Regions from separate parts of the Paenibacillus sp. FSL R7-0163 genome, predicted to be linked through region 1. Evidence: riboswitches for the same ligand, from Rfam matches in the RefSeq annotation. Region 1 holds a riboswitch; each other region holds the start of a gene.
The links. A riboswitch is a leader RNA that binds a small molecule or an ion and turns the genes downstream of it on or off. The one in region 1 is predicted to bind cyclic di-AMP.

Region 1 (11,915 bases):
ATTGTAGAACGCAAGTATAGAGAAAAGGATTGAGAGGGGGGCGCTTACTCATATGGCACAGATGGCTATAGAATTGCGGAATGTACTTAAACGGCGGCGAAACAAGACGATAGGGCCGCTGACCCTGAATATGCCTAAAGGATATATTACAGCTTTGGTAGGTCAGAATGGTTCCGGCAAAAGCACACTGCTGAATCTGCTGATGCAGCTGACTAATCCAGAGGAAGGCGAGATATATTGGTTCGAGAACAGGTATGATAGCGGGTTGTCTCTGGAGCTTCGCCAGACCATTGCCTATGTTCCTGAAACGTCAATTACTGAGGAGAACCACTGGAATGCAGAGGAGGCAGCTCGATTTCGGAAGTATTGGTATCCAAATTGGGACGATCAATATTTTCAGGAGCTGATGGATCGCTTGGAGGTTCCGTATCATATGAGACTTTCGAAGATGTCTAAAGGGGAGCGCCGGAAATTCGAAATTGCTGCAGCACTTGCGGCGCGGCCAAGTCTGCTGCTATTGGATGAACCTTCATCAGGTCTTGATCCTTTTGCCTGGAAGATTATGATCGAGACACTTCGTAAATATATGGATGAGAACAACGCAACGATCATCATCTCCACACACATTGTGGATGAGGTGCGGCGGCTGGCGGATTATATCGTCCTTATGCATCGGGGAGAACTGCTGGGCATGGCTGAAAAAGACAGTCTGTTCGGTGCTTGGACCGAGGTTTGGGTGAATGCTGCGGATGAAGAGGAGCTTGCGGAGTTATCGGCTGAGTTGCCAGGAGGCTTGCACTTTACAATGGATACACCGGGTGTAGCTTCTTTTATCATAGAACAATTTTCTGAAAACGAGAAACGCATTCATAACTTGGGCGTAAAGGTTATCAAGAGCCGCAGTTTGGAACTGGACGAAATATTAAGTTTATGGACACAGGGTCATCGTCCTATTCTAATTGACCACAAGAGAGGGGACTAGAGAAATGGAAGCCTTAAAGCTGGAAAGTGTAGTTAAGCAATATGGAGAAAAAACCGCAGTAAACGGAATTAACCTAACTGTAGGTAAAGGGGAAATTTACGGATTACTGGGGGCGAACGGCGCGGGAAAAACAACCACGATGCGTATGGTACTCGGCCTAATCTACCCTGATGAGGGCAAAATTTTGTATAACGGGAAGCCTTTCAACAGTGAACTGCAGCAACTTATGGGTTATCTGCCCGAAGAACGCGGGCTATATCCTAAGGTGAAGATCAGCGATCAAATCGTTTACTTAGCCCGCCTGCGTGGGATGTCAGCTAGTGATGCAGATAAGAGCTTGCGCTATTGGCTGGATCGATTTGAGGTTCCGGATTATTACAATAAAAAGATAGAAGAGCTTTCCAAAGGAAATCAGCAAAAAATGGGCTTTATCGCCGCTGTCGTTCATAAACCGCAGATTCTGATTCTAGATGAAGCTTTCAGCGGGCTGGACCCAGTAAACGTGGAGCTGCTGAAAGATACGGTCAAAGAATTGCGTGATTCGGGAACAAGTATCCTTTTCTCTACGCACCGGATGGAGCATGTAGAAGAGCTGTGCCGTAACATTACGATTCTCGATCGTTCCAATACGGTCGTTCAAGGGGATATCCGCACGATCAAGAATGGCTACCCGCGGGAAGAAGTATTGCTGCGTACAGCTAATGAGGTAAAAGGTCTGGAGTCCATCGCAGGCGTTACAGCAGTGAAACGGCTGGAGCGTGGGTATCTGTTATCGATCAGTGAGATCGGTGCAGCACAGCGTATTTTACAGCAGGCGATAGCACAGGGTGAAGTGGAGCATTTTGAAATCAAGGAACCTACGTTAAACCAAATCTTTATCAGAGCGGTGGGTGAATCTAATGAATAAGATGGGGACAATTATCGGCTTTACCTTTAAAAATAAAGTTAGAACGAAATCATTTATGATTACTACTTTGATTCTAGTATTATTGCTCAGCATAGGGATGAATCTTCCCTATATCATCGATCAGTTTAAGGGTGATTCGGCCAAAAGTGAAGTTACTCAAATTGCTGTGATTGCTGAAGAGGGAAATCAGGTTGCAGAATTGCTGAAGGCTTATACTGCGCCAGAGGGCATGCCACAGGCTAAGATAGTACAATATGCTTCTGCGGATGATGCCGAGTTAAAGAAAGCATTAGATGAAGAGACAGTAGAAGGTTATGTTACTTTTGCAGAACCTACTGGTGAAGGGCTTCCACCCGTTACTTATCACAGTAATGATGGGGAACTAAACGGAGATGTTCAAGTTTATCTTCAAAATGCACTTCAGCAAGCAAACACACAATTCATCGTTGGCGACAAGCTGACCTCTGAACAGATTGCTGCAATGTCAACACCAGTGCAGATTACTACACAACAGCTTAAGGCAGGCGGTGGCAGTGAAAGCTCTCAGGAGGACACTCCGGCCATTAACTACATTATCGTATATGCCATGCTTATGTTGTTCTTTATGTCCATTATGATGACAGGCAACATGATTGCCGCTGAGATAACCTCTGAGAAAAGCTCGCGGATTATGGAGATTCTCATTACAAGTGCCTCACCTTTAGCGCAAATGTTCGGTAAAGTTATCGGTGTTTTCCTAGTAGGAATATTGCAAATTGGGATCTTTGTCGCAGCGATCGTCGTCAATTTGACGCTCCCGCATAATGCGACTGTATTGGCTGATTTTGATCTCGATTTAGGCCAGCTCAATATTAACTTGCTGCTCTATGGATTTGTCTTGTACGTATTAGGTTACTTCCTCTATGCCTTGATGTATGCGGCTGTAGGTTCGATTGTCAGCCGTACGGAGGATCTCGGTCAGGCGGTAATGCCAATCATGATGTTAGGCTTCGTAGCGTTCTATGTTCCACTGTTCAGTATCTCCAATGCAGATACTCTAGTGGTTAAGATAGCGAGTTATGTACCTTTCACTTCACCATTGACGATGCTGCTCCGAATTGGTGTCGGTGAGGTGGCGATCTGGCAAGTCATTGTATCGCTGCTGATCCTGCTTGTGACTACCTTCATCTTCGGATGGCTGGCAGCCAAGATCTATCGTACCGGCGTACTGATGTACGGCAAACGCCCAAGTATTAAAGAAATCAGAAAAGCAATGAAAGCATACAAGATCTAAGAAGGCCCCATATAACTTTTAAGGAGTGCTAATGATGTCTACAAGCGAACAATATACCATTATGCTTTTAATGAGTTCGGTATCACTGGCTTCGGTTAGTAGAATGCTTCCGGATGGCTCCACTTTTATGGATTTCGTTCAAGGCGTATTGACCGGTGTTGCTATAGTGGGGATGTTGGCAGGATTGTGGATGTACAGTAAGGCGCGTAAGAGTAAGGCACAATAGTAGGTACTGAATTTTCGGGGGGGATCCTAACAGCCATTTATGGTTGCTGGGATATCCCCGTTTTTGCGTTGGCAATCTCTTTGTATACGAGCTGATATAGCTAACGGACCCAGCAACACTTAAATGCAACAATCATCGAGATTTGGCAAGATATCGGACACAATAGTCGCTATTGGCATGAAAAACGGTGAATTAGTAGCTCTTTTAACCAAATAGTTGCACTGGAGTCCGATACTATGCTCAAAAGGCGATAAACGTGCAAATAATGTCATCTGGGTCCGTAAGCCTTGCCTTGGTGGAAGATGATTAGGGCCTGCTTGAAGACGATCCGAGACGCTCATCGCTCGGGATTTCTACTGGAGTCCGAACGCCGGCCAAATTTGAGGAAAAGCTTCAATTAAAGGCTCCTGAGTCCGTTAGATGCTTCATGCGCTTAAAGATCGTCTGAATTCTAGTCAGTGACTAAATTATAGAAAGATTTGCGCTCGTTCGTATATCCGCTTGGTCGGTCATCTGCTCCCGTACAGCTCTAAGCTGTGCTTTCAGTGCAGGAACACTTTTTTGCAGAATAATGCTTATTTGAGAAAGAGGCAGCTTTAAGCCGTACCACAATACCTTCACAAGCTGTTCCTCCCAAGGTAATCCCTTAGCCGATAGAAGAGAGCGCCGGGCAAAAGAATCAGCACACTGGCGAATACAAGTGCGGTAAGCGTGGATAGAGAATAACTGAGGGTCGAAGTTATCCTGACGATATATTTTATGAAGCTCTGTGAAGGTGCGGATAGTAACCTTGTCTGCCTCATTAGATTGTTCTAATAACATGGAACTGAGTACGTAGACTTCATTAGTATACTTTTGAACACACTCTGCAAATTTAGCACTGTAGGTGGACACGGGAGGTAAGGGGTCAGGCATGGTGAACACGATCCTTTCAGAATGAGAGATTTGCTTGAATCTATAATATAGAAAAGTAAGAGATGGATTTATTGATAAGATCGGCGGTGTCTGGTTCCGGGCAACTGTGTTTCTGCTGGGAGGCAGTGGAAAAAGCTTTGGAAGGTTTGTAGTAGAGCCGTTCACTTCTGGAATTGCTCCCCCCAGCTGCAACACTGTACAGACGCCCTTGCTGAATATGCCCAGCCAAGGATTTACCCTGGAGCTTGGCCTTTAAATCCTGCAAAGCACCCTGAACTAGCTCAAGCTTAACCTGCTCCCAATCTGAACCTTCGCGGCGGACCTTATCCAGCGCTTCCTCAAGACGGCAATGACAGATAGCCCGTAAAAAAGAACTCCATTTAATGAGATCGAAATTTTTGGTGTTGGCAGAGATTAGACAAGCCCCCCAACTGCAACCTCCCTTACAGGTGAGCTTCAGAATACCATAACGGCAGCCTTCAGCCCCTTCCATTCCATAGTGAATAGGCTCGGGTTCATCCAATACAAATACTTCAATGCGGGATAGTCTGCGCTGGTCCATAGTAGGGTTCCTCCTTAGATTTCCAAAAGCTTTAAGTCTACCTGATGAGTGACACTAGCCTTTTCTACACAGGCGAGCATTTCCATTTTATTCTCACAGACTGCGGTATGCTCTAGCCATAGTCGGAACTTCTCTTTCCGTATAACAGATAGATGTAAGGGAAAGGTGCTGCGGGATCTCAAGACATACCAACCGGCGCTTACATCTTTCCAAGGCTCCTTGAAGGCTGTAAACCACGGGAGTTTTTGATGCGATGACCAATCCTGCTGCTGTTGTTGTTCTCGAATTTTTTTATATATTTCATATACAATCTTAGAGTCTAAACAGTCTTTACAAGAAGAAGGTGTACTGAATTGGCGAAGGGCTTGGATCTGGTTCTGGCCAAATGCATAACCTACAATGTACCTGTGATTATTTTCTTCGAACCACAAGGCCCCGAAACAAACGTAATTTAGACTTATCGGCTCAAGCAGCCCTTGATGTATCCCTAAATAATAGTGCTTCAAAACATTCACCCCATCCAGCGTGCTATCACCTAATAGGCTCAGGTAACGCAAAAACCGCAGCAAGAGGAGGACCTCTGCTGCGGTTTTGGATTACAGGCAGATATACCTGGGCCAAAGCGTGGCGGATCAAGGGTCTCTCTCTTTACGCTTACGAGGTTAGCTGTCGGATTCGGACGGTGAGAGTCGCCCTACCTATTGAGACTTACGCAGTCTCCTTTGGATTCACCCCAAGTAGGCCAGGTGGCCTGATGGTTCCCCCGTTCCCTGCGAATGCAGGAACTCAGCGTTGATTGTTTTTCATGAATTAGATTCAACCCGAATCATACTCTTTTCAAGATTTTCTGTAAAAAACGGAAAATGTTCTTTTAGAGCGATTTTAACCATATCCTGCCGACTACGACTGAAAAACGAGGTAAATAGGTATTTATGGCGTGTTATCGCGCCTCTTTCTCGCTCAACCTCAGCTTCTTGCGTTTCTACCTATAAAGGGAATTTGCAGTATTTTCGCTCTAAAAAGGTGAATAAAATCACATGGGTTATAGATAGCGATTAAACGCTCGAAACTCGAGTAAACAAGAGATATAGAGAGATTAGATATCAAGTAAGCGCTATCTAATGGGAAAATAGTTTTTAATTTGCATTATTTTGGCATCATTCAGGTTTTACAAGTCTTCGTGCATAAGAGTATGATTACTCCTGTTTCAACGACAATCGAATATTTGATCCGCTTAATTTCCGATAAGGAAAGCGGGGGAACCAACAATCGGCAGCCGATGTGAGAGTCGGAAGCTGATTATGGGGTGAATCCTGTAGAGGGTGCGAGTGAGCTCGCATCTATACAGGTAGGGCGACTCTCACCGCCCGAATCCGACAGCTAACCTCGTAAGCGTATGGAGAGAGGATGAGTGCAATGTGACCGCTAGCGAGCCACAGAGGAGATCCTTTGTGGCTTTTTGCTGTGCTCTTAGAAGCAAAGCATTTATGGAGGCCTCCCCCAAGAGGTCGCTAAATTCATCATTAGCGGTATTTGTAAGGCAGCGTCTAATGACGTGACACAACCGAGCTTTAGGTTGTGCCCGAAAATGACGATAGGTCAACATCCTTTCGGAGATTTTCGTTGCCTCCTTGTTGTAAATGAGCAGGAGGAGAAAAAAGAGATGACGGATCAGAATGAATATGTGCTTGTATGTGCGCCTACAAAGGCGGGAGAACATTTCATTAAACTTCTGAAGTTCAGGGGTATTAAGATGGCGGGATTAACCAACAATCTGGCTGAGAAAGCTTTACTAGAGGAGCTCGGAATCGAGCAGGTTATTCTAGTGGATACCCGCCATCAGAGCACTTGGTTTCGCCCATCGTTCCCGGTAGGCAGGGTATATCTGTTTGAGAGCAGCTTTCCGCTTTGCTGCCGCTATATTCAGATGTGCCGTACCTGGACGACACAGCCAATTTTTGTGATTACAAGTTCTATAAATCCTAGATTGGTCTATAAAAGACTTGGTGCGAGCTATGTAATCTATTCCCATAGTGGTGATGCTGATTTTCTAATCGATAGATCACCTCATCAAGGATAATGGAAGGAGTGCGGAAGATATGATGGATCTGTATATGGTGGCTTCGTTAGCTGTAATTTACGGGTTATTTTATGGCTTTATGCGCTGGTGCGCAGGTGTAGTTGAGGATACGGGGAGGGATAAGCTGTGATTCTAGTAATCGCTGTTACCCTACTGTTGTTTATATATCTGGTTTACGCGTTGATTCATCCTGAGAAATTTTAAGGAGGGGCATTCATGGGCATTTTGCAAATAGTCGTCGTAATTGTAATTCTCATCTTGTTGGTCAAGCCGATGGGGACGTATTTATATCATGTATTTTCTAACGAACCGAATCGTACGGATCGCTGGTTTGCAGGCACAGAGAAAGGTATTTATAAGCTGATCGGCCTGAAAAAACGGGACGGAATGTCCTGGAAGAAGTATGCACTCAGCTTTGTTTTAACTAATATCGTACTGGTTGCTTTCAGTTATATTTTTCTAAGATTACAGCGGGGATTGCCGCTGAACCCGAATGGAATTGCCGATATGGAACAGACGCTTTCATTTAATACGGTGATCAGCTTTATGACCAATACGAACCTGCAGCATTATAGCGGGGAGACGGGACTATCGTATTTTTCACAAATGGCAGTCATCACGATGATGATGTTCACGTCTGCAGCGAGCGGATTTTCTGTTGCGGTTGCTTTTGTCAGAGGGATTACAGGACAGAAATCAGTCGGAAATTTTTTTGAGGACTTCGTAAAAGCACATATTCGTGTATTCATTCCATTAGCTCTGCTAGTTTCATTGGTGCTGGTAGGATTGCATGTGCCACAAACGCTCAAGCCATCGCTTGAGGTCACTACACTCGAAGGGCAGACGCAACAAATCGCTATCGGTCCAGTCGCTTCTTTGGAGTCAATTAAACACTTAGGTACGAATGGTGGCGGCTTCTTCGGAGCCAATTCAGCGCATCCTTTTGAGAACCCTAATCCACTTACGAACGTTCTGGAGATTCTCTCTATGTGGATGTTGCCAGCCTCTTTGCCATATATGTACGGGTTGTTCGCTAAGAACAAACGTCAGGGCTGGGTGATTTTCACAGCAATGATGACCTTGTTCGTTCTGCTGCTGGGGCTGAATTATTATGCGGAAACTAAAGGGAATCCCGCTATTAATGCGCTGGGGATCGAGTCTTCGCAAGGCAGCATGGAAGGTAAAGAGGTACGTTTTGGGATCCCGCAATCTTCGCTGTTCACTTCGGTAACAACGGCAGCTACGACAGGTAGTGTTAACAATATGCATGATACGCTGACACCGCTGGGTGGCATTACCCCTCTGGCCCTAATGATGCTCAATAACGTCTTCGGGGGAAAAGGTGTAGGACTAATCAATATGCTGATGTATGCCATCATGGGCGTCTTCTTATGTGGACTAATGGTTGGCAGAACACCAGAGTTTCTCGGGCGAAAGATAGAAGCCAAGGAGATGAAGCTGATTGCGATTGCTATCCTTGTGCATCCGTTCATTATCCTTGTACCAACAGCAGGTGCGTTCTTAACGGGCTTGGGCAACGGTTCCATCACGAATCCCGGATTCCATGGACTTAGCCAAGTGTTATATGAATATGTCTCTTCTGCCGCGAACAATGGTTCAGGATTTGAAGGGCTTGCGGACAATACCACCTTTTGGAATGTTACAACCGGGATCGTAATGCTGCTTGGCCGTTATGTCTCTATAATCGCAATGCTGGCAGTTGCAGGTTCACTGATCCAGAAGAAGCCGGTTCCTGAGACGATTGGCACATTCCGCACAGACAATGGTCTGTTCACCGGAATTCTGATTGGTACGGTAGTGATTATCGGTGCGCTGACGTTTCTGCCGGTCATTGTGCTCGGCCCGATTGCAGAATATTTGACCTTACGGTAGGAAGAGGGAGAACAAGATGAGTACTGTAAAAAGAAAAAAGCTGCTGACGGGACCCATACTCCTAAGCGCTGTAAAGGATAGCTTTATTAAGCTTAACCCGGTGACGTTAATCAAAAATCCGGTCATGTTCGTAGTCGAAATCGGCACGATTATTGTATTGCTTATGGTACTGGCCCCCGGATATTTTAATGCAGAGAAATCGGTAGGCTTCAATATCACGGTGTTGTTCATTCTGTTATTCACAGTGCTGTTTGCCAACTTCGCTGAAGCGCTGGCTGAAGGCCGCGGGAAGGCCCAGGCGGATTCGCTTAAGAAAACGAAACAGGATATCACAGCTAATAAGCTCGTTGGAGGGTCTGTGAAGACCGTTTCTTCCTCCGAGCTGCGGAAAGGAGATATCGTGATCGTCAGTCAGGGAGAACTTATCCCTGGCGATGGTGAAGTGATTGAAGGGCTGGCCTCCGTAGATGAATCGGCAATTACAGGTGAATCTGCACCTGTTATTAAGGAAGCCGGCGGAGATTTCGGCTCAGTCACAGGCGGCACCCGGGTAGTTAGTGATGAGATTAAAGTCAAAATTACCAGTGATCCCGGTGAGTCATTCTTGGATCGGATGATCTCCCTCGTTGAAGGGGCGAAACGTCAGAAGACACCCAATGAAATTGCACTAAATACACTCTTGATCAGTCTGACGTTGATTTTCCTGATTGTAGTAGTGACCTTGCGGCCAATTGCGACTTATCTGGGTGTTGATCTAGATATTCCTGTTATGATCGCCCTGTTGGTCTGTCTGATCCCGACCACAATCGGGGGACTGCTCTCCGCTATCGGGATAGCAGGGATGGACCGCGTCACACAGTTTAATGTCCTTGCTATGTCAGGGAAGGCCGTTGAAGCTGCCGGCGACATTAATACAATGATTCTAGATAAGACCGGTACGATTACTTTCGGAAACCGGATGGCGAGTGATTTTGTGCCAGTTGGAGATGAAACGGAAGCTGAGCTTACGGCTTGGGCAGCTATTAGTTCGCTAAAGGATGAGACTCCGGAAGGACGTTCTGTTATTGAGCTGGCTAAGAAGCTGGAACGCAGCTATGACAGCAAACTTGCTGAAGGCGGAGAGCTCGTAGAGTTTAAGGCTGAGACCCGGATGAGTGGTATAGATCTGCGGGATGGACGATCTGTTCGTAAAGGGGCAGTCGATTCCGTGAAGAAATGGGTACAGTCGAAGGGCGGAGTCATTCCCGCGAACCTCGACAGTAATTCCGATGCTATCGCCCGGATGGGGGGGACCCCGCTTGCTGTTGCGGTAGACAACCGGATTTATGGACTTATTTACTTAAAGGATACAGTTAAGCCAGGCATGAAAGAGCGGTTCGATGAGCTGCGAAAAATGGGAATCAAGACTATCATGTGTACAGGGGACAATCCGCTGACCGCAGCTACTATTGCCCGTGAAGCAGGGGTAGATGATTTTATTGCAGAGAGTACACCTGAGGATAAAATAGCGGTTATCCGCCGCGAGCAGAACGAAGGCAAGCTGGTGGCAATGACTGGTGATGGTACGAATGACGCACCTGCCCTCGCCCAAGCTGATGTGGGCTTAGCGATGAACAGCGGGACCACAGCCGCTAAGGAAGCAGCAAACATGGTTGATCTGGACTCCGATCCCTCGAAGATCATTGAGGTTGTAGCTATTGGTAAACAGCTACTGATGACGCGGGGCGCGTTGACAACGTTCAGTATTGCGAATGATATCGCTAAATACTTCGCAATTATTCCGGCAATGTTCATGCTCGCTATTCCTGAAATGGAAGCCCTGAATGTCATGGGATTGGGTTCACCTAGCTCGGCAATTATATCTGCATTAATATTTAATGCGATTATTATTCCGCTGCTGATCCCATTGGCGATGAAAGGTGTCTCGTATAAAGCGATGAGTTCTACGAAGCTGCTGGGACGTAATATTTTTATCTATGGTTTAGGTGGGGTAGTCGTTCCTTTTGCGGGCATCAAACTTATTGATTTGCTCGTAAGTGTATGGATATAACAACGGATTAACTAATCATTGAAAGGGTGAGAGCATCGTGAATAACAGAAAATCGATTGCGGACGCTGAAGAACAGTTGTCATCATCGAAGGGTGCTAATTTCTTTATTATATTACGGCTATGTCTAGTGTTTGTTGTTCTTTGCGGAGTGATTTATCCTCTGACTACTACAGCGATTGCTCAAGTTCTGATGCCATCGCAAGCAAACGGCAGTCAGCTGAAGAATGACGCTGGAGTTGTTGTGGGTTCAGAACTCATCGGGCAAAGCTTTACGGACCCGGCGTTATTCCATGGCCGTGTATCCAGCATTGATTATAAAGCGGAAGCTTCAGGCTCCAATAACTACGGCCCATCCAACCCGGATATGCTGCAGCGGACGAAGGATTCCATCACACAGTGGCAGCTGGATAATCCGGATGTGCCTGTAAACAAGCTGCCGGTTGATTTAGTAACCAACTCGGGTTCAGGTCTTGATCCGCATATCACTCCTGCGTCGGCAATTGTGCAGATTCCCCGGATCAGTAATTTGACCGGGATTCCAGCCACGCAGCTGGAAGAGCTAGTGAATAAGCAGACCGAAGGTCGTGATCTAGGGCTGTTTGGTGAAGAACGGGTAAATGTTCTGAAGCTGAACATGGAGCTGCAGAAATTAACGAACAAATAAATATAGCTAATATCCCTGCCCGATTGTTCAAACTGGGTCAGGGATATCTTGCTTTCTGGCATAGAAGAGTGAATGGATGAACGGGTTATTAAGGAGTGGTCTTGATGGGAACATATCGGAGGAAGACGCCGGAGGAACTGCTGCTCTCTATCTATGAGCTGCATCGTGGACGCCTGAAGATCTATATAGGTCCGGTCAGTGGATCAGGCAAGACCTATCAGATGCTGCGTGAGGGTCAGGCGCTGAAAGCACAGGGCATCGATGTTGTAATCTGTGCGGTTTCAACCAACCAGAGTCCAGAAACAAGGGATCAGCTGGGTGACTTGGAACGGATTCCAAGTATTCATTGGTTTCAGAAGGAGA
Region 2 (11,915 bases), 470 kb from region 1:
TCACAATACATCGGAACTTATATTCTTGCACTGTAAAGAATTATTGGGTCATCACTTTCAAAGAAAACCTGCGTTCCCATGAAGCTCCGCCGTCTTTGGTCACATACAAGGAAGAGTAATCAAGCTCACGGATGGCGAGCCAGCCCTCTTTATTACTAGTGAAGGAGATTACCCCCTCATAACCAGCGAGCGCCGGAAGATTAGTCCATTGCTTACCGCCGTTATAAGAGCGTCCAACCGCCACTTTCTCTGCTGCTGGGGAAAACCCCACTAAAAAGGAGGTGCTGTTTCCCACAAGCTGCAGGTTCCCAGGTTTGCCAGCAGCTGGCCCTTTATTGAATTCAGCCTTGCCACTTCCTGGCGCAGGTCCGCCGCCCGCAGTTTCCTGAGCGATCACACGATTCCAACTTTTCCCCCTGTTCGCACTTTCATACAGCGAGTAGGAGGTCTGACTCATCCCCGTACCGCCATAGAGCACTACAGCGACCTGATCTCCCTTAGCGGAGATTTGTCCAAACTCGGGCTCGGCAAAAGCCGCCTTAAGTGAAAGGCTCCAAGTTGCCCCTCCATCTGTGGTCTTCATTACCCGATACCCGCTTCCCGGCACGATTACAACCGCCCAGCCGGTATTCCGGTCACTAAAATAAGCACCTCTTGTATTGGGTGGGGTGGAAATCTTACTCCAGCTCAGCCCCCCGTCTTTGGTGTGATACGTTGCGGCTCTCTCATAAGCAAAACCTTTCTTACTATCGATAAAATTTATTCTTTCAAAGCTGACGGCTTTGTTCGAAAGTCTCTTCCACTCCGAGCCACCGTTAGAGGTACCGATTAAATATTGAGCCTGCCCCTCCTCTACAGAAGCAAGAGCAAAGCCATGTACATTATCGGGAAAATCGAATTGTTTGAAGCTCCATTGGCCTTGATAGATCTCTTGAAAATGGCAGCCTCCGTCAGAGGTACCAATCATAAATCCATTACCTGCTGCCCGTCCGGTATTCCCTTTCAAAAACTGAACATCAGAAAAGCTAAGCGGTGTGGATATATCACCTGAGTGCTTGTTTTGCAGGGCCTGTAGCAAGCCGTGATCTCCTGTGCCGCAAGTCGCTGGTGCTGGTGCAGCCGCAGCATGTACAGAAGTTACTGGTGCACTCCAGCCTGATACCATAATAAGCGTCGCCGAGAGGGAGGTTATTGTCGTCTTATGAATCTTTTTCGTCCATTTCATGATGACACCTCCTAATATGTATATACCCTTACTTACAATCCCTACTCTGTTATACCGCCAGAGATGATGGCCTATCTACCTTAAATAATCACAAAATAGAAACAATTTGTTACCCTCCATATCCCTAATGAATATCCTTCCAGATCCTTCCCCATAATATGAGAGAAAGGAGTCTGGTGCCATGACACGCGAATCAACGAATCCACCGAAACGAAAAAGCCGCTTCCGGCGTTTATTTCGGCTGCTGGCAGCCTTGATCATATTATTTGTATTAACCACCGGAGCTCTGCTCGGTTATCTATATCAAAAAGATCTTCCACCGATTAGCGATGATGTGCGCTCCAAGCTGTTTGACTCCCGGGGCAATGTTCTTGCCACCTTTACCTCAGACGGCCGCAGCCGCGAACCCGTCAAATTAAGTCAAATTTCTCCCCTGCTCATTGAAGCTACACTAGCAGTCGAGGATCGTAAATTTTATGAACATTCCGGATTTGATCTGAAGGGGATGGCGCGAGCTGTTCTAGTCAATCTGGAAGAGGGAAACCGGTCGCAGGGTGCTAGTACGCTAACTCAGCAGCTCGCACGTAACCTCTACCTATCCCATGAAAAAACATGGACGCGCAAGGCTAAAGAAGCTGTCTATACGATGCAGCTGGAGATGAAATACAGCAAAGATGAAATCCTGAACATGTATTTAAATAATATCTACTATGGCCACGGTGCTTACGGCATTGAAGCAGCCTCACGGATGTATTTTGGTAAATCTGCAGCGGATTTAGACCTGGCAGAGAGTACCATGCTGGCTGGAATTCCAAAGGGACCTACCTATTATTCACCTTACAACCACATGGACAATGCTAAAAAGCGCCAGAGAATCATCCTGACCGTCATGGCCAATTTAGGCAATATCACTCAGGAAGAAGCGGGACAAGCCGTCCAGGAGAACTTAAACTTCAAGCCGCAAGGACAAAAGGATACGCTTGTAGCTGCGCCTTATTTCCGGGATTATATCCGCAATTTGGCCATAGAGTCTCTCCACATCAGTAATGATGAGCTGGAGCAAGGCGGATTAAATGTCTATACCACCCTTGACCCTGACATGCAGCATGCCGCAGAAAATGCCGTTGACAAAGAGATGGATCAAACTAGTGATCTGGAGACTGCACTTGTATCCATCGATCCTCGCACCGGTTACATCAAAGCAATGGTCGGCGGAAAAAATTATCGTACCAACCAGTACAATCATGCTTTGGCCACCACACGCCAGCCGGGTTCTTCCTTTAAGCCGATTATGTATTTGGCCGCACTCTCATCCAAAGAGATGACAGGACTTTCGGTCTTTAATAGTCAGCCAACGATGTTTCGTTATGATAACAACCGCAAAACGTATCAGCCCCGAAACTTTGGGGATAAGTATCTGGGTGAAATTAATATGCGGCAAGCTATCGCAGCATCCGACAATATCTATGCTGTTAATACAATTATGAAGATCGGCGCGGATAAAGTAAGCGAAATGGCTGCGAAGATGGGCATTGACAGTCCACTTCAAAGCGTACCATCACTGGCCCTAGGCACTTCACCGATCAGTCCGCTTGAAATGGCTGCAGCTTTCGCTGTAATTGGAAACGGCGGTCAGAAAATGCCGATCACAGCCATTCTAAAAATAACCGATTCAAATGGCATGGTCCTGTATGAAGCACCTCAACCCAAAGGAGTAACCGTCGTAGAACCTTCAGCTGCCTATGTACTGACTCGTTTAATGGAGGGAGTATTCGAGACTGGGGGGACGGGTAATCGTGTGGCTTCCATAATTAAACGTCCGGTAGCCGGCAAGACCGGCACCACGGATACAGATGGCTGGATGGTAGGTTTCACCCCGGAGCTATCAACTGCAGTCTGGGTTGGTTACGACAAGGGGCGCGACATCGCAACTACCGACGGACGGCGTGCAGCCCCCATTTTCGCCCAATTTACTGAAAAAGCGCTGGAAAATGTCCCTCCAAAAATTTTCCCTATTCCAGATGGAATAGTCAGCGTATACGTCAATCCGCAATCCGGCAAACTTGCTACAGCAGCATGTCCCGACAAAGAACTGGAAACTTTTATTAGTGGAACTGAGCCCACCGAATACTGCGAACTGCATGGAACTGGCTCCGCTCCTGCTGTCGATGACACACAAAGCAAGGTAGATCCTGCTGAAGAGAATCGTTCCCTGTGGAAGAACATTAAACGCTGGTGGTTGAATTAGCTCCTTCATTTATATTGAAGGGGTTTTTCTTTTTTTATAAGTTATATATTGTAGTAACAACAGGATTTCCAAATTCAAATATCACTTATCACATAAGGGATGTAACCGTTTTATTTATTATGCTTACCCCATTCTCTTAACTCTCAATTACTGCTATAATAGTTATTAGAAACCAAAATATAATGATGTAAATGAGGGACATGGGATGAAGGATACAGGCATGATCCGGAGTTTAGACAGTCTTGGGAGAATTGTGGTTCCCGCAGAAATCCGTATGACGCGTAATATCGACATTGGTGATCCTATCGAATTTTTTGTTTTAGACGAAAAAATCATCGTCCTTAGGAAGTACACCTCGACAGAGTGTACATTTTGCAGAAGCCACGACCATGTCACCTACTATAAAGAGCAGTTTATTTGTAGCAACTGTCTAAAAGAAATTGTCGATCCTGAACGCATGTCTCAATTGCCAGAGTCACGTGAAGATTTTGTTGTTGAGGCATCGGAGCAAAACACCAGTATCCGAAAGTCAAAGACAGAGGAAATGTGCCAACGTCTGGAACAAGCTATTGAAGATCATCCCTATGCCAACCAAAAAGAACTTGCAGAAATCCTCGGGATTAGCCAAGCCAGAGTGAGTCAGCTCAAACGCAAGCTTAGCAGCACAAGCAAATCATAAATTAAAAAGCTTCGACGCTCCTATTTCCGGAGGTCGAAGCTTTTTCTATATCGGATAACCCTTCTGGAGGCTCCTATACTATTCAGTCAGTGCAGCTTTAAGCTCATCTGAGGATGCATTCCACCATGCTTCATTATGAGAGATCAGAAGGGATTTGAGAGCCGACTTCTCAATGGCTCCAAGCCCTGCCACATCGATCTTGCGTTTAAGAGCTGCATCCAGCTTATTGACATGCTCGGCAAGAATTTTCCATCCGCGGCGCGCTTCTGTATCAATCCACATTTCACAGGCTGTGATTCCACCATAAAATTGAGCTTCCAATGTACGGTCTACCGCTACCCATACCACCCAAACCTGTCTTCCATTCGGTACATCTTCACGATTCATGGAAAATTTAATTCCTTTTTCCACTTTGCTCTTGGCATGCATGGCACCGATATCAATAACCGCCACATCACCATCAATAATGACAGGTGAAACGTTGTTGAGATCTATAGAGCCTGCTCCAAAGCCTTTATGTTTACTTTTAGCGTTCACAATATTTAAGGCAATCTGTTTCTTGCCCTCCGGTTGTATGTTGTCCACGAGTGCACACCCTTCCTCTTACGAATAATTTAATTTTAGCTAATAATGCGGCGATTGCAAACATATACATCCCGTAGATGCTTGTCACGGGAGGAATCACACTATGAAGTCACTGTCATTAAAGTACATCATCTTTGCGACCCTGGCCATCCTCGCGCTGCTGGGAGGAGGAATATGGGCCTTTTCAGGGGATAGCTCTACAGCTTCTGTTACTAGCTTTGCTTCAAAAGAGGCCAAGTCCTCCAGCGGCACAGCGCCTGCAGCCGTACCACAGCAGGTATTGCCTGAGAGCGCGCCCGTCCCGGCAGAGGAGGCTTTAAGCCAGCGGGTAGTCGAGTATCACATTGATGTCCAGCTTGTTCCTGACACAGAAACCTTAAAAGCTTCTGAGACAGTAACCTGGACACACCCCGGAGTAAAGCCAGTAAGTGATTTATATTTTCACATGTATCCAAATGCATTTGCCTCATCAGATACCACCTTTATGAAGGAATCCGGGGGGACGCTCAGAGGCGACAGCATGCCTGAGAACGGCTTCGGAAATATGACGCTGACCGATCTGCGCACGACAGAAGGAACTTCGCTAATGCAAAGAGTGCAATATGTCCAACCTGATGACGGCAATATCAACGATAGGACGCTCCTAAAGGTACATCTTCCTCAGCCTGTTAATGGTGGGGAAAGTGTAACACTTAAGCTTCAGTATGAAGTCCAGCTGCCCAAAATCTTTGCACGCATGGGTGCTTCAGGCAACTTCGTTATGGCTGGGCAATGGTTCCCTAAGCTTAGTGTATACGAGCCGAGGGGCACACGCGGAGTTAAAGAAGAAGGCTGGGACCTGCATCAGTATCACGGGACCTCTGAGTTTTACAGTGATTTTGGCATTTTTAATGTAACGATTGCCGTCCCTTCCAACTATACGGTGGCTGCGACCGGATTTCCTGTAAAAAATGCCAAGCTCAAACAAGATCAGAAAATATATCAGTTCTACGCCGATGATGTCCACGATTTCGCTTGGGCCGCTTCCCCTGATTTTACAGTAGCTGAGGAAGCCTTCTCTACGCCGGAGGTGCCTGGAGTACGAATTAAGGTGTATCTCGACCCACTACACAAAGATTTAAAAGAGCGTTACCTTCAGGCTGCCAAGGCTGCCCTGACCTACTTCAGCAAATGGTATGGTCCTTATCCCTACTCTACGCTGTCTATTGTCGTCCCACCTAAGGAGGGCAACGGTGCTGGAGGAATGGAATACCCTACCCTTATTACAGCCTTTGGGGCCGCGGATTCTTCTCCAGATACCTCACTTGAAAGAACCGTCATTCATGAAATCGGCCATCAATACTTCTACGGTATGGTAGCCAGTAATGAATTCGAGGAGGCCTGGCTGGATGAAAGCTTCACTTCCTATGCCGAAGACAGACTTATGGAGCAAGAATACGGTATCAAGTCTAATTTGCCTTTACAGGCCAGCCTGGTGACTATACCTGAGCCGTTAAATCTGGAAACGTGGAAATATGCAGGGGCGGATTCCTATAGCCGAAATGTTTATATCCGCGGCAAGCTTGTACTTAAAGATATCGAACGCCAGGTAGGTACCAAAGCAATGAACAACATCATGTCCTCCTACGCTCGTAAGTTCCGTTTCCAGCATCCTGCTACGTCAGATTTTCAGAAAGTCGTTGAGAAGGTAACCAAAAAATCATGGCAGGCCTATTTCGATGATTACATTTATGGTGATGGAGCGCCTGACTTCTCAGTAGATACGATTACTTTTAAAAAAAATAACAGCGGCGATGCTCCAAGCTACGAATCATTAGTGAAGATTTCAAACAAAGGGAGCCATTACGTTGATGTTCCCGTGAAATTTACATTCGCCGACAGCTCTTCGGTGCAGCGGGTCTGGAACGGTGAAGGAGTAGAGACTACGTTTCAATTGTTAAGCGATAAGCCTCTTCTCTCTGCTGAGATTGACCCTGAACATTCCATCTTATTGGAGAGCAAACATCTAAACAACTTTAGGCTGGCGGAAATAGAGCCCAAGACGCTCTCTCGCTGGACATTAAGTGTAACTAAACTACTTGAAACCGTGCTCGGAACTCTTGTCTGGTGAGGTGAATGATTGTGAGAACATCGATAACCCGCGGCTGGCAAAGCATGAAGGAGCAATTTTATATTTTAATTCTGCTCTTCATCTACCGACTGCTCTGGGGCTACTTTATGTATGGTTTCATCCGATCTGCTATTATTCCAATTCTACTGCGCTATCCGGATAAAGACGCCGGAGGCAGCGGTATGGGCAGACTGTTGTATTATATCGAGGGACAGTTCAGCTTGAATACGGACCCTGCGATACGCACTTGGTTATGGATGCTTCTGGCGCTTGTTGTCTTGCGACTTCTGCTTTCCCCTTTCATAAGGGCAGGATTGCTGCATGAGCTCCACCAGGAGCGAAAGGGCGAGCGTGGACTGTTCTTTTTCCCTGGCATGAAGATCTATGGACTACCTGTCTTAGTCTTTAGCCTAATCGAATGGGTGCTGACCCTGCTGCCGCTGTACTGGCTTGCTCCAAAAATGTACGGGCTGTTCTTATCCTCTTTGTTTAACTACGCTTTGTTACTTCATTTAGTACCATACGTATTGGCATGGCTTATATATATTTTTATCGTGCGCCTGTTTCTTCTATATATGCAGTTTGGTTACACCGGCGGTACAGGAATGTTCTCCTCCCTGTTCATCTGCTTGCGGTCACTGATTCCTGCTATAGGTGTTTCCATTGTACTTGGTGCGGGAGGCCTGCTCTTACTGCTAGTGTGCGGACTGACGGGTCTGTTCTGTCCCGGCCTACTGGCACTTATAATACGGCAAATCTCACCACTACCTTCTACGCTCTTAAAAATGTGGGGAATCTCTGCACAATATCATCTATGGCGTAGCAAAGCATTTCCACAATAAATCAACCTTATTTGACATAATAAAAAGGTCCCAATTCCTGTATTCAGGAGCTGGGACTTTTTCTCATTACGGATAACTTAAGAGTATTTGCAAAATCGTAAAAGCTCTGTTACAATAAGTCCTGTGCTATTAGTAACAATTTTGTAATCAATTGAAACGATTCCTACATAACTAAATGTATTTATCGTAAGTGTAACTGTCGAAACGTCATTCTCTGGTGCTTAACACGCCTAATTCCTTTGCACCGGGAAGTGGGGGAACCATATTTTGGGTGAATTGATCTCGCTTTACAGGGATCATAGGGAATCTTCTACCGAACCCTTAAGCTAACCTCGCAGGCCTTGGAAGGAGTACATCTTTTGAAAAGACATAATTTAAGAAAAAAATGCGTCGCTGCGGCGCTAGGACTTGTAATGGCGTTATCTATTGGTGGAGGAAGCGCCTTTGCCGACTCTAAAATGGACTCTGTAATCTCAAAAACTATTGGAGTTGCCTATAAAACCGGAGGTACAAGCACTGCCGGATTTGATTGCTCTGGATTTACAAAGTATGTATTCAAGAATGTGGGGCTTACTTTACCTCGTACATCAAAAGCTCAATATAGCGTTGGAACTGCTGTATCCAAAAGCAATCTGCGTTCTGGTGATCTAGTGTTCTTTAACACACTTGGCAATGGAGTATCCCATGTCGGCATTTATGTTGGAAACGGAAAATTCGCACAATCGTCCTCTTCGCGTGGAGTGACCATCACTTCACTCAGTCAGGCCTACTGGGCCAATCGTTATGTTGGCGCTAAAAGAGTAATGAGTACTTCAGCTTATCAAGCTGTAGCCTTCGATTGAAACCTTCCTCACAACTATAACCTCACAATTACAACTATATGAACCTGAATCTGATTATGCCCGTAATCAAATTCGGGTTTTTCTTTATTCCATAATATATTTTTACACTATTAGAGCCCAATTGAAACACGTTTATTTGATAAAAATAGCAATTATATTAAAAATTAGGTCATTATTAACGCTTACATATGCCTTTCTACCGTAAAAATGCCAATTTTTCTGCATTAATATGTTAAAAACGATTGCCAAGCGGCTTTCTGTTTGTTACAATTAGCGCAGTGAGATTTTAGTAACATTTTTGTAATCATTAAGTTGTTATTTACAAAGGTTTTGTCATGTATTGATTACAAGCTAATCCTAATCAACAGTATGAGCCGAGTTTCCTAACTATTAGGAAAACGGGGGAACCAACTTTGGGTGAATTGACCTCCATTATATAGAGGGGTCATAGGGGACCTTCAACCGAACCCTTAAGCTAACCTCGTAGGCATTTGGAAGGGGTATACACTTTTGAAGAAGAAGTTAGCAGCAGCAGTACTAAGCTTTTCCATCATCCTCACCATCGGAGCAGGAAGCGCTTTCGCAGATTCCAAAATGGATAAAGTGATTGACAAGGCCATCGGTACTAAATACGTATCCGGCGGTATATCCACTAACGGATTTGATTGCTCCGGATTTACAATGTATGTGTTTGATAAGATTGGCATTAACCTTCCACACCAATCAGGTTCCCAATATCAAATGGGCACAGCAATCTCCCGTGATGATATAAGAGCCGGAGATCTTGTATTCTTCAATACAAGTGGCAAAGGTGTCTCCCATGTCGGCATTTATGTCGGTGAAGGTAAGTTCGCACACGCTTCTACCTCACGCGGTGTTACGATTAGCTCTCTGAGTGATAGCTACTACGTGAAACGCTACGTTGGTGCCAAGCGCATTATGAGCACAGACGCTTACCAATCGGTTGCTGCTGAATCGGAAGACAATGATGATGTGCAATAAGTAACGTACATAGGCTCTTTTCCAAGGTAACTCTTGGAGGAGAGCTTGTTTTTTTGTCTTATTACTTATTTACCCCTCTCATAATTTGTAAAACATTTCTCTCATATAAAGTTTCTGAGTCGAACCTCCCCCATTTTGTATATAATTAGTAATATAGCAATGTCCTCGTGAAAGGAGATCGATGACTTTATGATAAATCCCTCGGTAACTTTTCATGTAGTTCCTATGGAGGCAATTCACGGAGAAGCTATTTGTAAGTGGAGCTATACGCCTCCATATAATATTTATGGCTGGATGCGGTGGGAGCAGATGCAGGCTCTTGGCATCGAGTTTGGTGATCTGCAGCTCCGGGAGGAACAATATATCTCCATATTAAATGAACAAGAGGTATTGTGCGGATTCGCACAGTTGTTCCCGATGGAAGGAGTCGTTCGTTTAGGAGTTGGGATGCGCCCCGATCTATGCGGCCATGGTTTAGGCAAACTATTCGTGGATGCCATCGTCCAGACAGCCTTGAATCGTTATCCTCATCGTGAGATAGATCTAGAAGTCCTGACCTGGAACCAACGCGCCATACGAACTTATCAAAAATGTGGATTTACGATTACAGATACGTATGAACGCCGCACACCTACAGGAGATAAACCTTTTTATTGCATGGTCTATGACAAATGATATTAAATACCATATATTTCATAAGAATGATTGTATTCTCGTTCATTTTTTTGTCACAAACCCTATGATAACGCTTCACCATAAGCTATAATGTAGGGAGCAGCTTACATAGAAGGGACGAATTGGGATGCAGAAATGGATCATGAGCGGTTTGTTTTTTGCCGCCTGTGCCTTTGCGGTAGTACTCATGTTTACACTTCCGGGTAAAGAAGAGGTAGCGGAAGAAAATAAGCCCACGATGCCGGTAGTTCAACTGGACGTAGCAAAGGCAGAAGCAACCGTGAAAGCCAGCTGTATCACCTGTCACGGCGATCAGCTTCAAGGTGGAGTTGGACCAAGTCTTCAGAATGAAGGCGGCCAGCATGACGCTGAGGAAATCTACAGCATCGTCACTAAAGGACGTGGTCAAATGCCTTCCTTTAAGGAGAAGCTAGCGCCTGAAGAGATCGCCAACGTCGCACTCTGGCTCTCAGAGAAAAAGTAACCAGCCAAGCAACCAAAAACGCCCGTGTATGAGATAGGTGACTATCTGTGCACGGGCGTTTATTTTATGATTTTGGCTAAACTAATGATTTTTTTCAAAGGCTTCATTAAATTCATGCGCCTCTCGAAGATCTAGAGCTGTAATCCCATCTTCTTCATTAGATTTCAGGCGCAGGGTAACTGTTTTATAATCAATCGTAATATGTGGATGGTGATCGAAGGCTTCTGAAATCGTGGCTACTTCATCAACGAACGCAATGCCCTTCATATATTGGCTGAACATATATTTTCGCACCATAACATTATCTTCCAGTTTCCAGCCCTCCAGCTTGGTGATCTCCTCACGCAGTTCCTCTTCCGTAAATAACAATTCGTTTCCTCCCTTACAAAAAATTGCAGTAAAGTGCGTAGTTCCCTTTACTTGTCTTAGGCGTTAAACAAAACATCCCTTAGCTTCTGAGGTCCAAGGGATGTGCCAGGATAAAGGCGATATTTTCGATTAAATGTATTCACAAATCCCAGCGATTATAACTCGGCTTTATCAATTTTAACACGGGCTACTAACTACGGGCAAATTACGTCCAGACGTCTCCTCTGCCTAAATCAAAACTACTGAAGCCAAATCCTCTTCGCCAACTAGAATATTAATGCGGTGCGTGTCCTTATCGTAAATAATTACGCCGCTCCCCACTTCAATCATAGGTTCATTACCCAGCGCGAAGAAAAGATCCTCAGCCAATGCTTCCCATACCTCCAGCTTTGATTCTTGGGGTAGTTCCTGCCACTCGTCCGGATCCATCTCAAAAAATAAATATCCATCGGAAATTCGTCCGACGGCTTCGGTCAAATCGGTTAGAATTTCACCGTAATCTCTACCATGCTTTACACCCACGTATATCACTCCGTTTTCTTCACAGATGAATAATTACTTACCTTATCCATTATAGCCGAAAAAATGACTTCACAAAAAACCGAATGATGTCGATAAATAAGAATATACGTTAATTCGGTTTCGCACAGAGTGCCCTGCCGCTGTTTCAAGGATGATATACGCGGCATTGTCGGAACACATCTTAAATCTCACGGACGAGGTGCAAAATGGAAATTTCAACAATAATTGGTTTAATTTTTGGTTTGGTTGCTGTAATCTGGGGCATGATCCTCAAGCACGCTCCACTTCATGCTTTGGCCACACCCGCTGCTTACGTTATTATCTTGGTGGGT
Region 3 (8,805 bases), 3.1 Mb from region 1:
ACGTAAATAAGTTAGTTCATCCATTTTTGCCTTGATCGTTAAAACATCACCGGAAGTCATAGCAAATTTGGCCTCAAGTACAATGTACTCACCGCTTGCGAACACGCTTTTTCTGTAACCCCATTGCAGCTCATCACCTTGCAGAGTTACCAATTGCCCGTTCTTATTTATAGCTAGTGCACTATGCAGGACATCTTTGATCTCACCGCCATAAGCACCTGCGTTCATATAGAGCGCTCCACCAACTGTTCCTGGAATGCCACAGGCGAACTCAAGACCCGTAAGCTCCTTATCAAGTGCATATCTGGAAACATCAATTATTTTGGCACCACATTGCGCATATAAGAGATTGTCGCGAATCCCCATTTCGGTCAGTCCTGCCGTTTGCAGAACGATCCCACGTACACCTCCATCACGGATAATCACATTGGAGCCATTCCCAAGTACCGTAAGGGTTATCCCATTTTGTTCTGCATATGTAACGATCTTTTGAATTTCATCATAAGTAGCTGGTGCAGCCAAAATATCAGCTTTGCCGCCCATTTTAGTGTACACGTGATCTTTTAAATTCTCATGACTTTTCACTTTTCCTGCAGTCATTAGCTGCTCTAGGTCATCTTGAATTTTGTCAATATTCATGTTTTCATGCTCCTTTAACCATGTATAAATGATGGTCCTTGATCTATTTTAAAGAGTTATTATGAAATTGTAGGCAACCACAACTGTAACAACGAACAGGCTCCCTTGTCAATGACGGGAGCCTGTTCGTTGTATGATTTTAGATGATAATTACACAGCTTTATAGGCAGCAAGCTCGTAAGGAAGACACAGTGGCACACCCGTACGTGGATCCGGAACGATATCCGCTTCAATTCCAAACACTTCCCGCAATACATCTGGTGTCATAACCTCAGTAGGTGAGCCTTCGCTAACCACAGTACCGGACTTAATCGCTACCATATGCTGCGCATAACGAGTAGCATGATTCAAATCATGCACGACCATGATGATGGTACGGCCTTCTTCCTCATTCAGCTTTTGCAATAGCTGAAGAACTTCGAGCTGATGCGCCATATCTAGGAAGGTTGTAGGCTCGTCAAGGAATAAAATATCTGTTTCTTGAGCTAACGCCATAGCGATCCATGCGCGTTGACGTTGTCCACCTGAGAGACGGTCAATAGGGCGATCATGAAAAGATTCCATGCCCGTAACAGAGATGGCGTTGGAGATGATGTTGCGATCCTCAGCGGTCATCGTGCCAAATCCCTTCTGATGAGGGAAACGACCGTAGCTGACCAGCTCAGATACCGTCAGACCGTCAGGAGCCGTTGGGTTCTGCGGTAGAATCGCTAGCTGCCTAGCAACCTCTTTAGTTGAAAAGTTATGGATCGATTTGCCGTCCAGCATTACGGTGCCACTCTTCGGCTTCATAATCCGGGCCATCGTTTTGAGGATTGTAGATTTACCGGAGCCGTTAGCGCCCACTAGTGCGGTGATTTTTCCCGTAGGGATAGACAAGTTCAATCCTTTAACTATAGTAGCCTCTGCATACCCAATACTTAATTCTTCTGTATTCAAACGTTCTGACATGATCTACAACTCCCTTAAAAGTTTTATGGAGCTTTGCTCCTAAGTATGAACTAATTTACGCTTTAGACTTGGCGAGTAAATATAAAAAGTAAGGTGCGCCAATAATCGCAACCACAATGCCAGTAGGAACTTCCGCAGGTTGCAACACCCATCTGCCGATGGTATCAGCGGTAATCATAAGAAGCGCCCCTGTCAAAGCACTAGCAGGTAATAACACCTGATGACGGGGTCCCACGAGCCTGCGAGCCAGGTGTGGTGCTATCAGGCCGACGAAGCCAATACCTCCGCTTACTGCGACGCAGGAGCCGGCAAGCGCTACGGCTGTTACCAGAAGGAGAATACGTTCCTTCTCCACACGCATTCCTAGACCTAATGAAGTATGGTCCCCTAGATTCAATACATTTAGAACCCGGGCTTTATAGAAGGCGAACGGTAACAGAATCGCGATCCAAGGCAGCAAAGCAAGGACGAATCTCCAATCCCCACCCCATATTTTCCCGGCGATCCAAGTAGCTACAAATTGATAATTATTAGGATCAAGCCTAAGTGCCAATACAAGCTGGCAAGCATTGATTCCTGCAGCGACCGCAATCCCGATAAGGATCAGCCTTGTAGGAGACAGACCATCTGCCTTCCGGTAGGCAAGAATATAGATTAAAGCTGCGGTCAGGCCAGCCCCACCAAGCGCTAGGAGAGGCAAGACAAATACCGGAGCTGCTGTTGTAGCCGGAAAGAACGAGATAAAAATGATTACAGCAAAACCTGCACCAGCACTTATGCCCAGCGTAGCCGGTTCGGCGAGTGCATTACGTGCGAGACTTTGTAGAATACAGCCTGATACTGCAAAGCCCGCTCCAACTAACAATGAAATTACGATGCGGGGTAATCTGAAATCAAATAAAATAAGCTTTTGCTGATGTGTTCCATCACCCAGCAGTGTATGTAATACCTCCAGTGGGGATAGACGCATAAACCCTGTATTCATACTGACTATAAACACCACGACGATCAGTATAGCAAGGAGCGATAACACCGTTAGGGCGCGTGTACGGCGTTCTTTTTCATCTGGAGTAAGGGTTATTTTGGGCATTACAGCTCCCCCTTCCGCTTACTCGCTAAATAAATAAAGAAAGGTACGCCGATGATGGCAATTAAGGCTCCTAGCGGTGTCTCATACGGTGCATTTATCATTCTTGCGGCAATATCTGCAAAGATAATCAATAAGCTCCCCAGAACAGCCGAGCAAGGTATAATCCAGCGGTAGTCCACTCCAACGAAATAACGTGTAACATGTGGAATAATTAGTCCTATAAAAGCAATCGGGCCAACCGTTGAAACCGCACTTCCAGCTAAGATAACCACAACAATCATACATGCCAACTGAACTAACCTTGTCCGCTGCCCCAGACCAACCGCAACTTCTCTTCCTAAGCTGAGCAATGTAACGGATCGTGATAACATCATCGCTGCAATTAAGGCTACGGCCACCCAAGGGAATATAATCTTGATCTGAGTCCAGCTAGCTCCCCCCATCCCACCGGCTAACCAGAAGGCTATATCCTGAGATAAGTTGAAAAGAATAGCTACTCCCTGACTAATAGCAACCAATAAAGCACTAACTGCCGAACCTGCTAGTGTCAATCGCAAGGGGGTCAGGCCATTAAAAGAAAGCGAACCGATTCCGAATACGATAAAAGAGGCCACAGCGGCACCGATAAAGCAATACAACATTAGTGAAGTGAATGAGAGTGAGGGTGCAAAAGCAAATACTATTGCCAGCGCTACTCCTGCTCCTGCATTCAAGCCTAACAGCCCTGAATCCGCAAGCGGGTTTCTTGTCATCCCCTGCATGATAGCCCCTGCTACTGCGAAGCAAGCACCGACTAAGGCGCCAGCAATAGCACGTGGAAATCGCAGTTCTCTAATCACCTGATGTTTTTGTAAATCTGGATTGAAATGAAATATTGCTTCCCATACCGTAGCTAACTTGATATCTGCCGCACCCACTGAGACCGAAAGTGCCAATCCGAAGGCAATGGCAGCAAGTCCAAAAATAAGAATACCAATGGCAGCTGCCGGTCGGGTATGTAGAGCTTTTTTGGGTTCATTGTTAATACGATTTGCGAAATCTGAGGGTGAAACCATGGGTTGTCTCCTTATTCAATAGTTACAATGGTTTATATGATAACAACAATCATTCTCATTATCGCAAAAATATTTATGTTGTACAATTGCAGGAACGATTTTTCCGTACTATGGGATTGGTTTATAAAAAAATGGTGCAGATCTTTGTATCACGAGATACTTGATCTGCACGCCCTTCCCCACCGAAATGATCAGTCTCATTCATGGTGAATTACGACTTTTATTTCACAAGACTTTTTAGCACATCGTCAATGATTTTGCTGCCAGCGTTCGCACCACTGTAAAGCCAGCTGCTTGTTGAGCTCATTTCATGCACATTTCCAGCTTTCACAGCTGGGATGCCCTTCCAAATTGCACTATCTAAGATCTCCGAACCCTCAGTCTTATCACTATTTACAAGGAAAATATGATCTGCAGTCAGCTCAGAAAGCTTCTCTAGCGAGATTGGATTCCAAGTTGCTCTTGTTCCTACTGGGATCTCTGTTACTAAGTTAGGAAGCTTTACGCCAAGGTCTGTATATAATACAGCACCACTGCTGCGGGTTTCGTCTACAATATAGAAGTTTTTTTGCACCAACCATAGAATAGCCGCGGACTCTTGTCCAATAGCTCCTGCAAGCTGTTCTTTCGCAGCCGCTGCTTTAACATCATAATCTTTAATGGCTTTTTCTGCTTCAGAGGTTTTGTTCAAAATCTCACCAATCTTGAGCAAAGATTTGCGCCAATCTTGATTTAGTTCATCCCCAATTACATAAGTGGGTGCAATCTTATTCAACTGATCGTAAATCCCGTTCTGAACAGAAGACTCCGATGGGATGATAATAAGATCCGGAGCAAAGCTGGTTACAGCCTCTAACGGAAGATCGTAACTAATTGTAGGAACATCCTTCAATTCAGTGGCCAGATAATCCTGAACGCCATTTGTAACTGACCATTGAGCTACTGGAGTCACACCCAGAGTTACCAATGAGTCTTCCAAATATGAACCCAGGACGCGCTGTGGATTAGCCGGAATCGTTACTTCATGGCCCATTGCATCTGTTAATGTCTTAGGAGCAGCAGGTGCCTCTGTAGATTCTGCTGTAGGAGCTGTTGTAGGCGCTGTTCCTGCATTTGATGAACTTTCAGCATTATTATTACCACAAGCGGAAAGTAATAGCGTCATCACTATTAGTCCGCTCATTGTCACTTTCATGCTTCCTGATCTTTTTCTGTTAAGCCAAAACATTAAAAACCCTCCTATATGTAACTGCTTTGATATTCAAAGGTGACCTTTACCTCTGCTTCACTTTTAAATGATATTGATTCTCATTCTCTGTGTCAACATATAAATTTCAAATTCTGTGGATTTGCAACAATTTCCTTCATATAAAATACAAAAGAGGTTATATTCCGAACGTTCCGGATATAACCTCATCTTTAATCTTCTACTTATTTATTTAAATGATAAGGGACAGTCGCTACTACAACGTCCTTTTGATTCATTAGATACGAGCGGATTAAAAAGCTGGTCTGATTATGAAGCACGGCTTGCCACCAATGTTTGGTAATAAACTGTGGAATCAGAATCGTGATGTGATCCGTCGCAGCTGTCTTCCACTCAACCGTATCGATAAACTTCACTAACGGACGAATGATACTACGATATCTGGAGCGAAGTACAATCAGGCGTACGCCTGGATTCCATTCCTCCCACCGTTGCTCCATCTTATGAATGTCTTCTTCATCAAAGCCTACATACACAGCAACAACATTATCTGTTAGAGACTTCGCATAGCTGATGGAATGTAATACAGCACGTGTAACCCCTGCAACAGGAACAACTACAGTACTTCCTTTAATTATAGGTTTATCAGTAGCCGGACATATACGCAGTTGATCCGCAGTGTTCAAATAGTGCTTATGAATACGGTGGAACACGAACATTACAGCAGGTAAGAAAATGAATGCCATCCATACGCTTGAGAATTTAGTAATAATAAATATAAGCGTAATCGTCAATGTAGTCAGCATACCGATGGTATTTACAACAAATCTTTTCACCCATCCAGCAGGTCTTGTTTTGATCCAATGCACCATCATCCCCAGTTGGGATAAGGTAAAAGGAATGAACACGCCTACCGCATAAAGTGGAATCAAACCTTCCGTATTCCCATGGAATGCAGCCACAAGTATGATAGACATAACTCCTAGAAAAATAATGCCGTTTGAGAAGCCCAGGCGGTCACCACGGACCATAAATGCGTGTGGCAGATATTTATCTTTTGCAAACATAAAGGCAAGCAGCGGAAACGCTGAATATGCTGTATTAGCTGCCAAGAACAAAATCACTGCTGTAATCCCTTGAATGAAAAAGTACAATCCGCCACGGCCAAAGGTCGATTCAGCGATCTGAGAGACAACCGTAGCCTTTTCATCTGGCACAATACCATACCAATACGCCAGCACAGTGATTCCGGTAAACATAAAGCCAAGGATAAGTCCCATGATCATTAGCGTCTTGGCTGCATTCTTCTCAGCCGGTGCTTTAAAGTTTGGGATCGCATTAGATACGGCCTCAACCCCCGTTAGGGCTGAACAACCAGAGCTAAACGCTTTTAATAGTAGAAACAAACTTACATTAGATACGGCGCTGCCTATTTCAGGAACATTCGCATGCGCGCCACCCATTGCATATTTAACGATACCGGAGATAATCAGAACAACAATCGAAACCACAAACAAATACACTGGAATTGCGATGAACGAAGCCGATTCAGTCACTCCGCGAAGATTAATGATTGTTAATAGAACGATAACAGATACAGCGATGAGAACAGTATGATTATGAAGACTTGGAAAAGCCGATGTGATCGCATCCGTCCCTGCCGAGGCACTAACCGCTACGGTAAGAATGTAATCCACCAATAATGAACCCCCAGCGAGCAGCCCTGTCGGAATACCAAGATTGCTCTTGGCTACGATATAAGCTCCGCCTCCTTGCGGATAAGCAAAAATCGTCTGCCGATAGGATAAAATCAGGATGGCCAGCAGGCCCAATACGGCTAATGCAATTGGCAGGGAATACCAGATGGCAGTAAACCCGGCAGCCACCAGTACAATCAGTATTTGTTCCGTTCCGTAGGCTACAGACGAGAGCGCATCAGAAGACAGGACAGCCAGTGCTTTAACCTTGGATAACTTTTCATGATCGAGTTCATTCGACTTCATCGGACGTCCGATCAATAGTCGTTTTACCTTGCTTACCATGGTGGATACAGTTCCTTTCTTTGGGAGCTGAAACGGAATTTCCGTGCGCTGTTTTCATCGGTGGATTTCATAAATGCAGACACAAAAATAAGCATACGGAAATGATCCGCATGCTTATGCATGGTCATTTTCCCACCTTGCTTACGAGGTTAGCTGGCGGATTCGGGCTGTGGTTATAGCCCTACGGTACAGGTCTGTTCGACCCGGTTCCGATTCACCCCATTGGCATGAATGCCAAGTTTGGTTCCCCCGTTTTTCCTAAGAAAATTCAGCGCATATTCAACTTCTCACAAGGTCTAATATTAGTCTACAAAGTGCCTACAGTAAAGCGTTGAAAAAAATGAAAAAAGAATGAAAAAACATCCAATAAGCTCAAATATAGCGTCTTATTGGATGCTCTCTTTCATTATCTTCAATTATCCCTCTAGCCCGTGATTTTAATACCTTTTCAGCTTTTTTGTAACTTCCAAAGCGAAAACTAAAATCCTAAGCTCTCCTCTGCATCTACTTCAATCATTTCTTCTTCCTTACGTCCATACCAAAGAAGGAGACTAATTAGAGCAAAAGCGATTAAAGCTAACAAAGGAATCGTAATAAATCCGAAGTAGTTCAAGTAATCTTTATTACAAGGAACACCAATTGTACAAGGTAGAACTTTACTTAACGCTGGAATCTTCTGTTCCGCATAATGATAGATTGAGATACTGCCACCAATCAAACTTAATGGAAGCACATAAGGAATGATGCGCTTATCTCCACGGAAAGTGGCAATTCCCAACAAAAATAACTGCGGATACATAAAAATCCGCTGAAACCAGCAAAGCTTACAAGGTTCATATTTCAAGACTTCACTTAAATACAAGCTACCAGCTACAGCAACCAAAGAGACAAACCAGGCCAGATAGAGGCAGTTACGCTTGCAAAAAGATAGGAATTTTGTCACTTTGCCTCCACTGCTTTTGCGGCGGTGTTAATTTCAGATGTAATCGCTTCAATATCGAAAGGTTCAGCCGTTTTCACCCCATTAATGTAGAGCGAAGGCGTAGTTGTCACGCCTGCGTCAGTTGCCAACTGAATGTCTTTCTTCAGCTCATCTGCATAAGTTTTCTCTTGGATGTCTTTACGCAACAGATCGTAATCGATCGCTAATTTCTCTTTTTCAGCAAGGCTTATCAAGAAATCCTCAGTGGCCCATTCGTCGCTCTCATCCCCTTGCTGCGCATATACAGCATCATAGAACTTCCAGAATTCATCCTTATTCTGATGGTATACAGACAATGCAGCTAGTGAAGCTGTCTCAGAGTCAGGACCAACGAAAGCCATATTTACAAAGTAAAGAGCTGCTTTTCCCTCGTTGACAAAATCTTGAACAATTTTCGGTTTCATGGAGCCAGCAAACTGGGAACAAGCTGGACATTTGAAATCGCCAAATTCAACAAGCTTAACAGGTGCATCCTCATTACCAATCCTAGGTAGCTCACTGTAATTGAATTCTACCGGTTCTCCTGTAGAGACATTCTTTGCTGCATCTTTCGAAGCTAACATAAACAATCCAACAAAAATGATAACTACTACAGCTATTGAACTAATAACTAAAATTCTCGTTTTCTGCTTCTGTTGCTCCTGTTCTACCCGTCGTTTCTCTTGTTTGCTCAACTGGGGAACATTTGGACTTTTTTTAGGTTTACTCAAGGAGAATTCCTTTCTGTCCTCTAGGGACTAATGTAGTTTTTATCATATACATTTAAAATTATATAATTATTAATCTCTTTTTGGCAAACAGTATAGTCAAAAAAAACAGCGTGACTCCAAAAGGAGAAA

Region 2: another riboswitch for cyclic di-AMP. It lies ahead of NST45_RS26570 (C40 family peptidase); the one in region 1 lies ahead of NST45_RS24515 (hypothetical protein).
Region 3: another riboswitch for cyclic di-AMP. It lies ahead of NST45_RS10920 (APC family permease); the one in region 1 lies ahead of NST45_RS24515 (hypothetical protein).

The regions. Positions count from the first base shown of each region.
Region 1 covers NZ_CP150224.1:5,582,376-5,594,290, reverse strand. Annotated here, with positions in the region: gene NST45_RS24550 (GntR family transcriptional regulator) at 1-33, shown strand, start outside; gene NST45_RS24545 (ABC transporter ATP-binding protein) at 53-982, shown strand; gene NST45_RS24540 (ATP-binding cassette domain-containing protein) at 987-1,889, shown strand; gene NST45_RS24535 (ABC transporter permease) at 1,882-3,162, shown strand; gene NST45_RS24530 (hypothetical protein) at 3,194-3,388, shown strand; gene NST45_RS24525 (hypothetical protein) at 3,851-4,303, opposite strand; gene NST45_RS24520 (hypothetical protein) at 4,344-4,865, opposite strand; gene NST45_RS24515 (hypothetical protein) at 4,880-5,434, opposite strand; cyclic di-AMP (ydaO/yuaA leader) riboswitch at 5,503-5,667, opposite strand; cyclic di-AMP (ydaO/yuaA leader) riboswitch at 6,087-6,276, shown strand; gene NST45_RS24510 (hypothetical protein) at 6,529-6,945, shown strand; gene kdpA (potassium-transporting ATPase subunit KdpA) at 7,162-8,838, shown strand; gene kdpB (potassium-transporting ATPase subunit KdpB) at 8,855-10,888, shown strand; gene kdpC (potassium-transporting ATPase subunit KdpC) at 10,944-11,552, shown strand; gene NST45_RS24490 (histidine kinase) at 11,657-11,915, shown strand, end outside.
Region 2 covers NZ_CP150224.1:6,048,002-6,059,916, forward strand. Annotated here, with positions in the region: gene NST45_RS26535 (hypothetical protein) at 41-1,225, opposite strand; gene NST45_RS26540 (PBP1A family penicillin-binding protein) at 1,407-3,473, shown strand; gene NST45_RS26545 (AbrB/MazE/SpoVT family DNA-binding domain-containing protein) at 3,679-4,152, shown strand; gene NST45_RS26550 (YwhD family protein) at 4,231-4,737, opposite strand; gene NST45_RS26555 (M1 family metallopeptidase) at 4,841-6,847, shown strand; gene NST45_RS26560 (hypothetical protein) at 6,859-7,689, shown strand; cyclic di-AMP (ydaO/yuaA leader) riboswitch at 7,907-8,045, shown strand; gene NST45_RS26565 (C40 family peptidase) at 8,103-8,531, shown strand; cyclic di-AMP (ydaO/yuaA leader) riboswitch at 8,894-9,036, shown strand; gene NST45_RS26570 (C40 family peptidase) at 9,081-9,533, shown strand; gene NST45_RS26575 (GNAT family N-acetyltransferase) at 9,723-10,208, shown strand; gene NST45_RS26580 (cytochrome c) at 10,336-10,692, shown strand; gene NST45_RS26585 (4a-hydroxytetrahydrobiopterin dehydratase) at 10,774-11,061, opposite strand; gene NST45_RS26590 (hypothetical protein) at 11,290-11,583, opposite strand; gene motA (flagellar motor stator protein MotA) at 11,790-11,915, shown strand, end outside.
Region 3 covers NZ_CP150224.1:2,455,936-2,464,740, reverse strand. Annotated here, with positions in the region: gene murB (UDP-N-acetylmuramate dehydrogenase) at 1-639, opposite strand, end outside; gene NST45_RS10940 (ABC transporter ATP-binding protein) at 790-1,590, opposite strand; gene NST45_RS10935 (iron ABC transporter permease) at 1,646-2,680, opposite strand; gene NST45_RS10930 (iron ABC transporter permease) at 2,680-3,735, opposite strand; gene NST45_RS10925 (iron-hydroxamate ABC transporter substrate-binding protein) at 3,956-4,963, opposite strand; gene NST45_RS10920 (APC family permease) at 5,167-6,984, opposite strand; cyclic di-AMP (ydaO/yuaA leader) riboswitch at 7,109-7,268, opposite strand; gene NST45_RS10915 (disulfide oxidoreductase) at 7,463-7,927, opposite strand; gene NST45_RS10910 (DsbA family protein) at 7,924-8,676, opposite strand.